DNA from 2 places in the Wenyingzhuangia gracilariae genome. Region 1 is predicted to be linked to the other one. Evidence: riboswitches for the same ligand, from Rfam matches in the RefSeq annotation. Region 1 holds a riboswitch; the other holds the start of a gene.
What was found. Region 1 has a riboswitch for cobalamin ahead of ACY2IJ_RS00865 (PKD domain-containing protein). Riboswitches for the same ligand answer to the same signal wherever they lie in the genome.
Positions count from the first base shown of each region.

Region 2: it holds a riboswitch for cobalamin, as region 1 does, so the genes downstream of both, ACY2IJ_RS13305 (TonB-dependent receptor plug domain-containing protein) here and ACY2IJ_RS00865 (PKD domain-containing protein) in region 1, are expected to answer to the same signal.

Region 1 is NZ_CM150748.1:233,181-238,121, forward strand. It holds gene ACY2IJ_RS00860 (ABC-F family ATP-binding cassette domain-containing protein) at 5-1,624, shown strand; gene ACY2IJ_RS00865 (PKD domain-containing protein) at 1,697-2,647, opposite strand; cobalamin riboswitch at 2,758-2,967, opposite strand; gene ACY2IJ_RS00870 (hypothetical protein) at 3,050-3,505, opposite strand; gene ACY2IJ_RS00875 (homocysteine S-methyltransferase family protein) at 3,687-4,697, shown strand; gene metH (methionine synthase) at 4,758-4,941, shown strand, end outside.
Region 2 is NZ_CM150748.1:3,016,840-3,021,780, reverse strand. It holds gene ACY2IJ_RS13310 (YncE family protein) at 1-1,025, opposite strand, end outside; gene ACY2IJ_RS13305 (TonB-dependent receptor plug domain-containing protein) at 1,036-2,919, opposite strand; cobalamin riboswitch at 2,943-3,160, opposite strand; gene ACY2IJ_RS13300 (ABC transporter substrate-binding protein) at 3,181-4,107, opposite strand; gene ACY2IJ_RS13295 (bifunctional adenosylcobinamide kinase/adenosylcobinamide-phosphate guanylyltransferase) at 4,197-4,700, shown strand; gene cobT (nicotinate-nucleotide--dimethylbenzimidazole phosphoribosyltransferase) at 4,707-4,941, shown strand, end outside.

The DNA of each region.
Region 1 (4,941 bases):
AATCATGTTAACAGTTTCAAACTTATCAGTACAATTTGGAAAGAGGGTATTGTTTGATGAAGTGAATACAAAATTTACGCAAGGAAATTGCTATGGAGTTATTGGTGCAAACGGTGCAGGTAAATCTACATTTTTAAAGATTATATCTGGTAAAATGGAAGCTACCTCTGGGCACGTTACCTTAGATCCAGGAAAACGTATGTCTGTATTAACCCAAGACCATTATGCTTTTGATGAGTATACGGTATTAGAAGCTGTTTTAATGGGGAATAAAGAGCTTTACAAAATAAAAACCGAAATAGATGCGTTGTATGCTGATTATACAGATGAAAACGCTGAGAAAATAGGTGAATTACAAGTAAAGTTTGAAGAAATGGACGGTTGGAATGCCGATGCAGCTGCCGCTACCATGTTGTCTAATTTAGGAATAAAGGACGATTTGCATTATACCTTATTGGCAGATTTAGATGGAAAAACCAAAGTACGAGTATTGTTAGCGCAATGTTTGTTTGGGAACCCAGATGTGCTAATTATGGATGAGCCTACCAACGATTTGGATTTTGAAACCATTGCTTGGTTAGAAAACTTTTTAGCAAATTATGAAAATACAGTTATCGTTGTATCGCATGACCGTCACTTTTTAGATGCAGTTTGTACGCATATTTCAGATATCGACTTTGGAAAAATTAATCATTTTTCAGGAAACTATTCTTTCTGGTACGAATCTTCTCAATTGGCAGCAAAACAACGTCAGCAAGCCAATAAAAAAGCTGAAGATAAAAAGAAAGAATTAGAAGATTTTATTCGTCGTTTTTCTGCCAATGTAGCCAAGTCTAAACAAGCTACATCTCGTAAAAAAATGATTGAAAAGTTAAATGTAGATGAAATAAAACCTTCGAGCAGAAGATATCCAGCTATTATTTTTGAAAGAGATCGTGAAGCAGGAGATCAGATTTTAAACATAGAAAATTTATCTAAATCTTTTGAGGGAGAGCCTTTGTTTAAAGGTATTGATATCAATTTGTCTAAAGGAGATAAAGTATTGGTAGTTTCTAAAAATTCTAAAGCGGTAACCTCATTTTACCAAATAATTATGGGGAATGAGTCTGCGGATACTGGAGAATATAAATGGGGAATTACGACCAATCAATCTTATTTGCCATCAGATAATTCAGAGTTTTTTGTAGATGAAAAATTAAACTTGGTAGATTGGTTACGTCAATATGCAAAAACAGAAGAGGAAAGAGAAGAAGTTCATTTAAGAGGTTTCTTAGGAAAAATGATTTTTAGTGGAGAAGAGGCTTTAAAAAAATGTAACGTATTATCTGGAGGAGAAAAAGTACGTTGTATGTTGTCTAGAATGATGATGACCAGAGCAAACGTTTTGGTGTTAGATGAGCCAACCAATCACTTAGATTTAGAGTCTATTCAGGCATTAAACAACTCGTTAAAAAACTTTAAAGGAACGGTGTTGTTTTCTACACATGACCACGAATTTGCACAAACGGTTGCTAACAGAATTATAGAAATTACACCTAATGGAGTAATTGATAAATATGCTACGTTTGATGAGTATTTAGATGATCCAAAAATTAAAGAATTAAGAACTAAAATGTATCAATAACATTTTTGATTATACTCGTAAAAAGGCGAATCTTGTTTTAAGATTCGCCTTTTTATGTAATTAACTATAGGGTTACTCTACCAAATTAACCATAGATAAATCTACGGCACCTTTTAATTCTGTAGATAGTTCTCCTAACCACCCCATGTTTACTTGCGATCCAGTATATACTTTTATAAAATCGATACCTTTCAAAGTAACAGGATTCATATCACTGTCAACAGCCCAATCAATATCAAAAGCATTTCCATTTCCGTTTTTACTATAATCAGCATCGTAATTGTCTACATACCCCCATTCTAAAGGTTCTGTTGAAATAAAGCTAGTTCCGTTTACTGTAGGAAATAATCTAGTTCCAGAATAGGTAACTTGATCTTGTTCTTTTATAAAAAGAGGATATTTATTAAGAGTTCCAACACTTAACTCACCATTGTTTCCTTTGTTATCTGTCCAAGTAACAGCTTTAGTGTTGCTTTTAGGATTGGTGTATGTTATGGTGTAATTGTGAAGTGTTTCGGCTTTGGCATGTGCACTTCCTGCAATTTCGTACCAAGTATCGTCTGCTAATCCGTTTCCATTTTCATCAAAAGAAACTTGTACAATACCAGGTTCAGAAAATGTAGAAAAAGCATTTCCATAAATAATAAAATCTTTATCGTTGGCTCTGTTTACTACCGTATGATCAAAAGTAAAAATGATAGAACCACCCCAAGCTCCCAAAGAAATAAGTCCTGTTTTTCCACCTACTACTGTTTCAGCAGATTCTAAATTCCCAAGATTTTTATTAATGTATTGTCCTGCAGCCGGATTATAGGATAGAACTTTAGAAATGTATTCACTACTTTCTGATGTTATAGGACGTGCATACTCTTTAAAAAAATCTATAGGCTCTGGATCGTTATCTTTTTCTATAGGTTGTTCAGTAATATCCTCTACAGGTTCAATGTTTTCTTCTTTTTCACAAGCTGTAAAAGTAAAAAGAGAAATGCTTAAAAAAGCGGCTAATAAATGTTTGTTTGTCATTTGTTTGTATTTAAAATAGTTGATAATTCACATTATTTTAAAACAAAACACCAAGGAATAATAGGATAAATCCAATAATAATTTACCCAAAGCTATAACTCCCGAAAGCTTTGTTTTTGTAATTATTGGCAGGTATTCTGACTCGTTTCACTTATTTAACCCTTCCCATCTTTTTGCAGACAGTGGTAATGTTAAAAAGCTGTTTCTGTTTTTTACAGAGAAACTTACAGCAGCGGGAACTGTTCAGGATTTACACCTGATTCCCTTTTAATGCACATGTTTTATATAAAAAATGTACAACCAAAAATCGTGGCAAAATTATAATATTTTAAATGTTAAACAGTATAAAACGTAAAATATATGTAAAGTACTGAATAGGGAGCTTATACAAATACTATTGTGTTATTTGTAAGTTGATTCGTACATGTTGTTTAGTAAATTTTGAATAAAATCATTTTGCTCTGTTTCTATACTCAACCAACTAGCAACAGCATTTACAGAACTAAAAATTTCATAATGATTGCGTTTAAAATGTTCGTTAAGCACATATACCATAGAAGCAACAACTTGTTCTGGGTTGGCTGTGTAAATGGCAACTCTTGCAGCTCCGGTAAGTTTTAAATTGTTAGAAATCCATGTTCCACAATCATACAACTCTTCTCTAGACATTTGAACCTTAGTAAATCTAACATCAATAATAAAACCATAACTACTATTAAACTTAGAATCATTAATAATTTGTGTGGTTAAGTTTTTTATAGCCATAAAAGTTAAATCACCTTGGTAATATTCAATAATTAGTTTTAAGTTTTGTATTATAATGTATTTAGAAGTGTTGATATTTGTTTTGTTAGGCATATTAATTTGGGGTGGGGTTGTTCTTATTAAATTTAGTGCTAATTTAAGTTTTTTAAAACTGAGTGTTTTCACAAGGAAATTTAAAACAATTCTTTAATTAAGCCTATAAACCTTATATTTGCATGTTAGAAATAAGGGTAAGAAACAATTGTTTTTACGACCCATTAGCCAAACAAATCATATGGCAAATATTAGAGAAGAACTTAAGAAAAGAATTTTAGTATTAGATGGTGCTATGGGTACCATGATTCAGCAATACAAATTTACCGAAGAAGATTATAGAGGTGAGCAATTTAAAGATTGGCATGTTTCTGTAAAAGGAAATAATGATATGTTATCTATCACTCAACCCACAGCTATTAAAGAAATACATGCAAAGTATTTTGAAGCAGGTGCAGATATAGCAGAAACCAATACATTTTCTAGTACAACCATTGCCATGGCAGATTATGAAATGGAAGATTATGTATATCAATTAAATTACGAATCTGCTAAAATTGCCAAAGAAGTAGCTCAGGAGTTTACTGCTAAAGAACCACACAAACCTCGTTTTGTAGCAGGTTCTATAGGACCCACAAACAGAACCTTAAGCATGTCTCCAGATGTAAACGACCCTGGTTTTAGAGCCGTTACATTTGATGAATTACGCATTGCATACAAGCAACAAACAGAAGCTTTGCTAGATGGAGGTTGTGATATTTTATTGGTAGAAACCGTTTTTGATACGTTAAATGCAAAAGCAGCTTTATTTGCGATAGAAGAAGTAAAAGCAGAAAGAAACATAGAAGTTCCTATTATGTTGAGTGGTACTATTACCGATGCATCAGGTAGAACGTTATCTGGGCAAACAGCCGAAGCTTTCTTAATTTCAGTATCTCACATTCCATTATTAACTGTAGGTTTAAATTGTGCCTTAGGAGCAGATGCATTAGTCCCTCATTTAGAGGCTATTTCTAGCAATACTCAATTTGGAGTTTCTGCACACCCAAATGCTGGTTTGCCAAATGCTTTTGGAGAGTACGACGAAACTCCTGAACAAATGGCTTCTCAAATTCAAAACTATTTGGATAAGAATTTAATCAATATTATTGGAGGATGTTGTGGTACAACACCAGCACATATTAAAGCTATTGCCGATATTGCGGCCAAAGCAGAGCCTAGAAAAGTTGCAGAGCAACTTTGTACGAAATAATATAGTTATAATATTGAGACTTAGTACTAAATACTCAGTACTCAATACTAAGCGAAAGTAATGAGCGAAATAAAACAAACAAAATACATGAAATTATCTGGATTAGAACCTTTAGTTCTAGGTTCAGATATGAATTTCATCAATGTAGGAGAACGTACCAATGTAGCAGGTTCACGTAAGTTTCTTAGACTTATTAAAGAAGAAAAGTTTGATGAAGCTTTAGCCATTGCACTCCACCAAGTAG
Region 2 (4,941 bases), 620 kb from region 1:
GTCTCTAAAGTTGAAATGTTTACAACTTTTAATTTACACAATGATGTAAATGAGTAGGAAACTGTAAACAAATGATTGTCTTTGGTACTCATTCCATATATAGCCCCTACAGTAATACCGTTTGAAGTTGAAATTTCTGTAGCGCTGTCTTTTATACTAAAAACCTTATCTCCTACATAATAATAAATATTCCCGTCATCATAAGACATTAGCGTAGCTCTTGTATTTTCTGCAAAAGCCAATTCTTTATTAATACTATTATCGGCTGTATTTATAAAAGTTATAGAAGACGTTGTGTTTGTTAATGCTGAATAAGGCGGAGTACTAGCGTAACTTAAAGGTTTTCCTTGACACAAAACAACCAATTCTCCTGCATTGTTAAAAAACATTTCATCAGGGTTATCATTTACCTTAATTGTAGTCACCGCATTATTAGCGACTAAATTTACCACCGAAACTATGTTGTTAGAAGAATATCCACCTTGATGAGATACGTACAACTTATTATTTTTAGTAATTACTCGTTCAACCCCATTCGCTAATGGAATTGTAGTTTCTTCTATTGTATTGGTTGTTAAATCTAGAACAGCAATATAATCGTCTGTTTCATCAGAACCGCTTCCCCAATTGGTAATATATCCTTTGTTATCTACAATAGTCATGTATCTTGGATTCCCTAATCCTGTTTGTACAATGGCTTTTTTCTTAAAGGTATATCTATCAACCACTATAATTTGACTTACATCATTTAAGATAATATATGCATCTTCTTCTCCAAAACAAATAGACTGAATTAGTCCTGCTACTTTTGATCCATTTACATTTTCATAATAAAATATATCAGAATCATTCTTACCGAAATAAGACACAGAACCATCTTTAGCTCCAAAGTTTCCCTCTGAGCTAACAATTATGTTGGTATCTACTGTTTCAAAAACATTTTGAACAATAGTTTCTTCTTTTGTACAAGAAACAAAAACAACACTTAGCAGTATTAGTAATTTAAAAATTGAGTATTTTTTCATTTTTTTTAGTTTAAAATTTATAGTGAATATTTATATTAAAGTTTCGTCCGGGCATAGGTCGTAAATTGGTAAAGTAGTATAGATTATTACCAACATTGTTTACTTTACCCCCTAAAATTAATTTGTGATGTTTTTTATTTAACAAACTATAATTAACTCCACAATTAAACACTGTAACCTTAGCTATAGAATAATTGCTTAATGTATCTTCTGTTGTGTATACTTTGCTTTGGTGCAGGCCTTGTAAATACACACTTAACCTTTTATATGTATAAGACAAGTTATAATTGAGCAAATGCTGTGGTACAAAAGGCAAAGAAGCATTTGTTTTTTTGTTAAAAGCACTTGTAAACGTATAATTACCAGTAAGTAAAAGTTTTTGTTCTTTAGGCAGTAATACTTTGTAAGACAAAGCTCCCTCAATTCCTTGATTGGCTACATGTTGTATGTTTTTAGGACGCCATAAATTAGTACCTCCTGTAGGTAACCAAATAATTTTATCTTTTATATCTATATAAAAATAAGTAGCTGAGACATGTAATTGATGAATGTCTATATCTGCTCCCAACTCTAACTGCTTTGATTTTTCTGGCACTAAATTTAAATTTCCTACTATAGGCCAGTACAGTTCATTGTATGTGGGTACTCTATAATTGGTAGATAAATTGGTTTTTAAAGTGATCTTTTTATTTAATTTTTGTTCTGCAGCTAACGATACAGACATAGGAACTGAAAAGTTAGAATTAAACTCTTTACGAAGATTAAAAGAGGTAGATAATGAAGCAGTAGGCATATAAAATATCATCCCTCCAAAAGAAAATGCTTCTCTATTTCTTGATTGGATTTGATCTGTTGAACCGTTTGTAGATTCATACATCATCAAATACTTCGCCTTTAAAACATTTGAAAACCGATATGAAGCATCATAATCTACTACTTTTTTGTTTGATTTTCCGTAACCAAAATTTTTAAAAGCTTTGTTACTATAGTACCTAAATTCCTGAGTTAAGTATGCTAGTTTTAAAGATTGTTGAAAAACATTAGATGAGAAATTCCATTTTAATAAATTACGTTGATTAAAATTTTCATTGCGCTCATTTGCATTAGATGGATTGGGAATTCCATCAGAAAAAAGACGATCTCCATAGTATTTAGTGGTATAAAAATAAAGTTTGTTTCTTCTAGAAAATTGATATCCCAAACTAAAATCTATTCCATAATTTTTATAGTTCCCATTTTCATTATACAACAAGTTTCCGTTTTCATCTTTATATCTCTTGTCTAAATAAACATAATCATTATCCGAACTATTATAGGTAGAAGATAACTTTATTGCCCATTTACCTGTACCTATATTGGCTTTAAAAAAATTAGAACTTGTATTGTAACTACCATAACTGGTAAACAGATCAAAATTTTTATGCTTTTTAAAAGAGAGTATATCATTTAACTGAACAACACCTCCAATGGCACCAGAACCAAATTGCACACTTCCTCCTCCGCTTTTTACCACAATTTGATCTGTAGTACTAGCAGATATGGCATTAAAATCTACTTGACCATTTCCTATAGCATTGATACTGATTCCATTCCACAACACCAATGTATTGGTGGCAGATGTTCCTCTAAACCTGGCAGAACTTGTCCCTCCATTTCCATAATCTTTAAAAGCAATAGGACTATTGTACCTTAATAATTCGGTGAAGTTTGTTGGGTTTTTTACAACTTGCTCTACGGATAACGTTATTTTTTTAGTTCCTAAATCTTCTTGTTTCTTTGTTGTATCAGCCAACAAGACCACTTTCTCTAAACGATTGATAGAATCATTTTGAGCTACAGTTTTGGCACAACAAAATATGCTTATTAAAAAAAACGCTTTACATAGTTTCATCATAAATTTCCTTTACTCCCGAAAGAATTTATATTATGAATCTGGCAGGTCTCCTGACTTACGTCTTATTACTACCTTCCCGTTTTTACTATTATTTAAAACAGTGGTTTAAGAATGTAATAAGCACCTTTTACGGCTAAGTTTACAGTTGCGGGTACAGTTCTTGATTTTAACAAGATTCCCTTTTAATTTTATGGTTCAACTTACATTGAATAGCATAAAAACCAAAATCGTGGCAAAAGTACGTTGTTTTTTAGTTCTAAATTACTTTTTATCAAAATAATTACAATACTTCTGTTCCAAATCTATTTTTTTAGGAAAAAGTTCTGGATGAAATATTTTAGCTAAAACTTTAATACCATCTACCAAAGTACTGGCAGAAGATTGGGTAAACAAATCAAAATCTGCAATATACACTTGCTTGTTTTGCACAGCTCTTAAGTTTTTCCATTCTGGTTTTGCTTCTAAAAACTTCATATCGTCCAAAGTTCTTTCTTGAGTATAACCACAAGGAGCAATTACCAATACTTCTGGATTGTATTTTACAATTTTGTTCCAATCTATCACAATGCTATCTCCTGATGGGTGTGACAGCAAATCTACTCCACCTGCATATCCTATTTGATGAGGAATCCAGTGTCCACAGTTAAACAACGGATCTATCCACTCTAACAACATTACACTTTTAGGCAAGGTTAGTCCTGCTCTTAGAGTATCTACTATTTTTTTAATTTCATTCTGTAAACTTAACACATATTGCTCCCCTTTTTCTGGAAACCCCATGGCGGTTGCAATTGTTATGGCATCTTTAAAAACATCGTTTAAAGATTGTGGAGTAATAGAAATTGTTTTAGGAACTACCGGTAACTTAGACAAAGATCTTTCTGCACTTTCAGTATCAATTTGACACACATCACAAACATCTTGTGTAAAAACTAAAGACGGATTGATGTTATGCATTATTTCTTCATCTACATAATACAAACTTTTTCCGGTAGCTTTGCTTTCAGAAAACAATGTATTTATTTCATCGCTGGTATATTCTTTGTCTTCTAAAACACAACGCACCATTACTTGTTTTTCTTGCAAAGCTTGCTGCGGACACTCAAAAGTAATTCCGTTTAGCATGTGTTCTAAACCCATATCGTAAATCATTTGGGTTACGGCGGGCATCATAGAAGAAACTGTCATATCTTTTTATTTTTCTGCAAAACTAGTCTTTTTTTCAAATCCATTTTTTTTGTCGTTAAAACTTAACAATCTTTGTTAAAAATTAAAGTATGATTTATTACATCACAGGTGGAGAACGTTCCGGAAAAAGTAGCTATGCTCAAAAATTGGCCGAAGAACTATCACCAACCCCTTATTATTTAGCAACTTCTAGAATATGGGATGATGATTTTAAAACACGTGTAGACAGACATGTATCTGACAGAGATGAGCGTTGGACGACTATTGAAGAAGAAAAAAACTTAAGCGCTGTAATACCCAAAAACGCTGTTGTATTAATTGATTGTGTGACTTTATGGCTAACCAATTTTTATACAGACAACAACTACAATGTTGCTAAATGTTTAGAACTTGTAAAGGCAGAAATTGAAAAATTAACCCAATTAGAAGCCACCTTGATTATTATTTCTAACGAAATTGGAATGGGTGTGCATGCCGAAACCCAAATAGGACGTAAGTTTACAGAACTACAAGGATGGGTAAATCAAGAAATTGCCAAAGTAAGCAACAAAGCAACATTTATGGTTTCTGGAATTCCAATGATTTTAAAATAAATACTTATGGACAACATTCAATCTGAATTACAGCATAAAATAAACACCAAAACAAAACCTATGGGTTCTTTGGGTGTTTTAGAAACCATTGCACTTAAAATTGGAGAAATTCAAAAAACGACCACTCCCATTTTATCCAAACCCACTATTATTGTTTTTGCAGGAGATCATGGAATTGTAAACGTAGAACCTGTAAGTCCGTTTCCACAAGAAGTAACCTCGCAAATGGTTTTTAACTTTT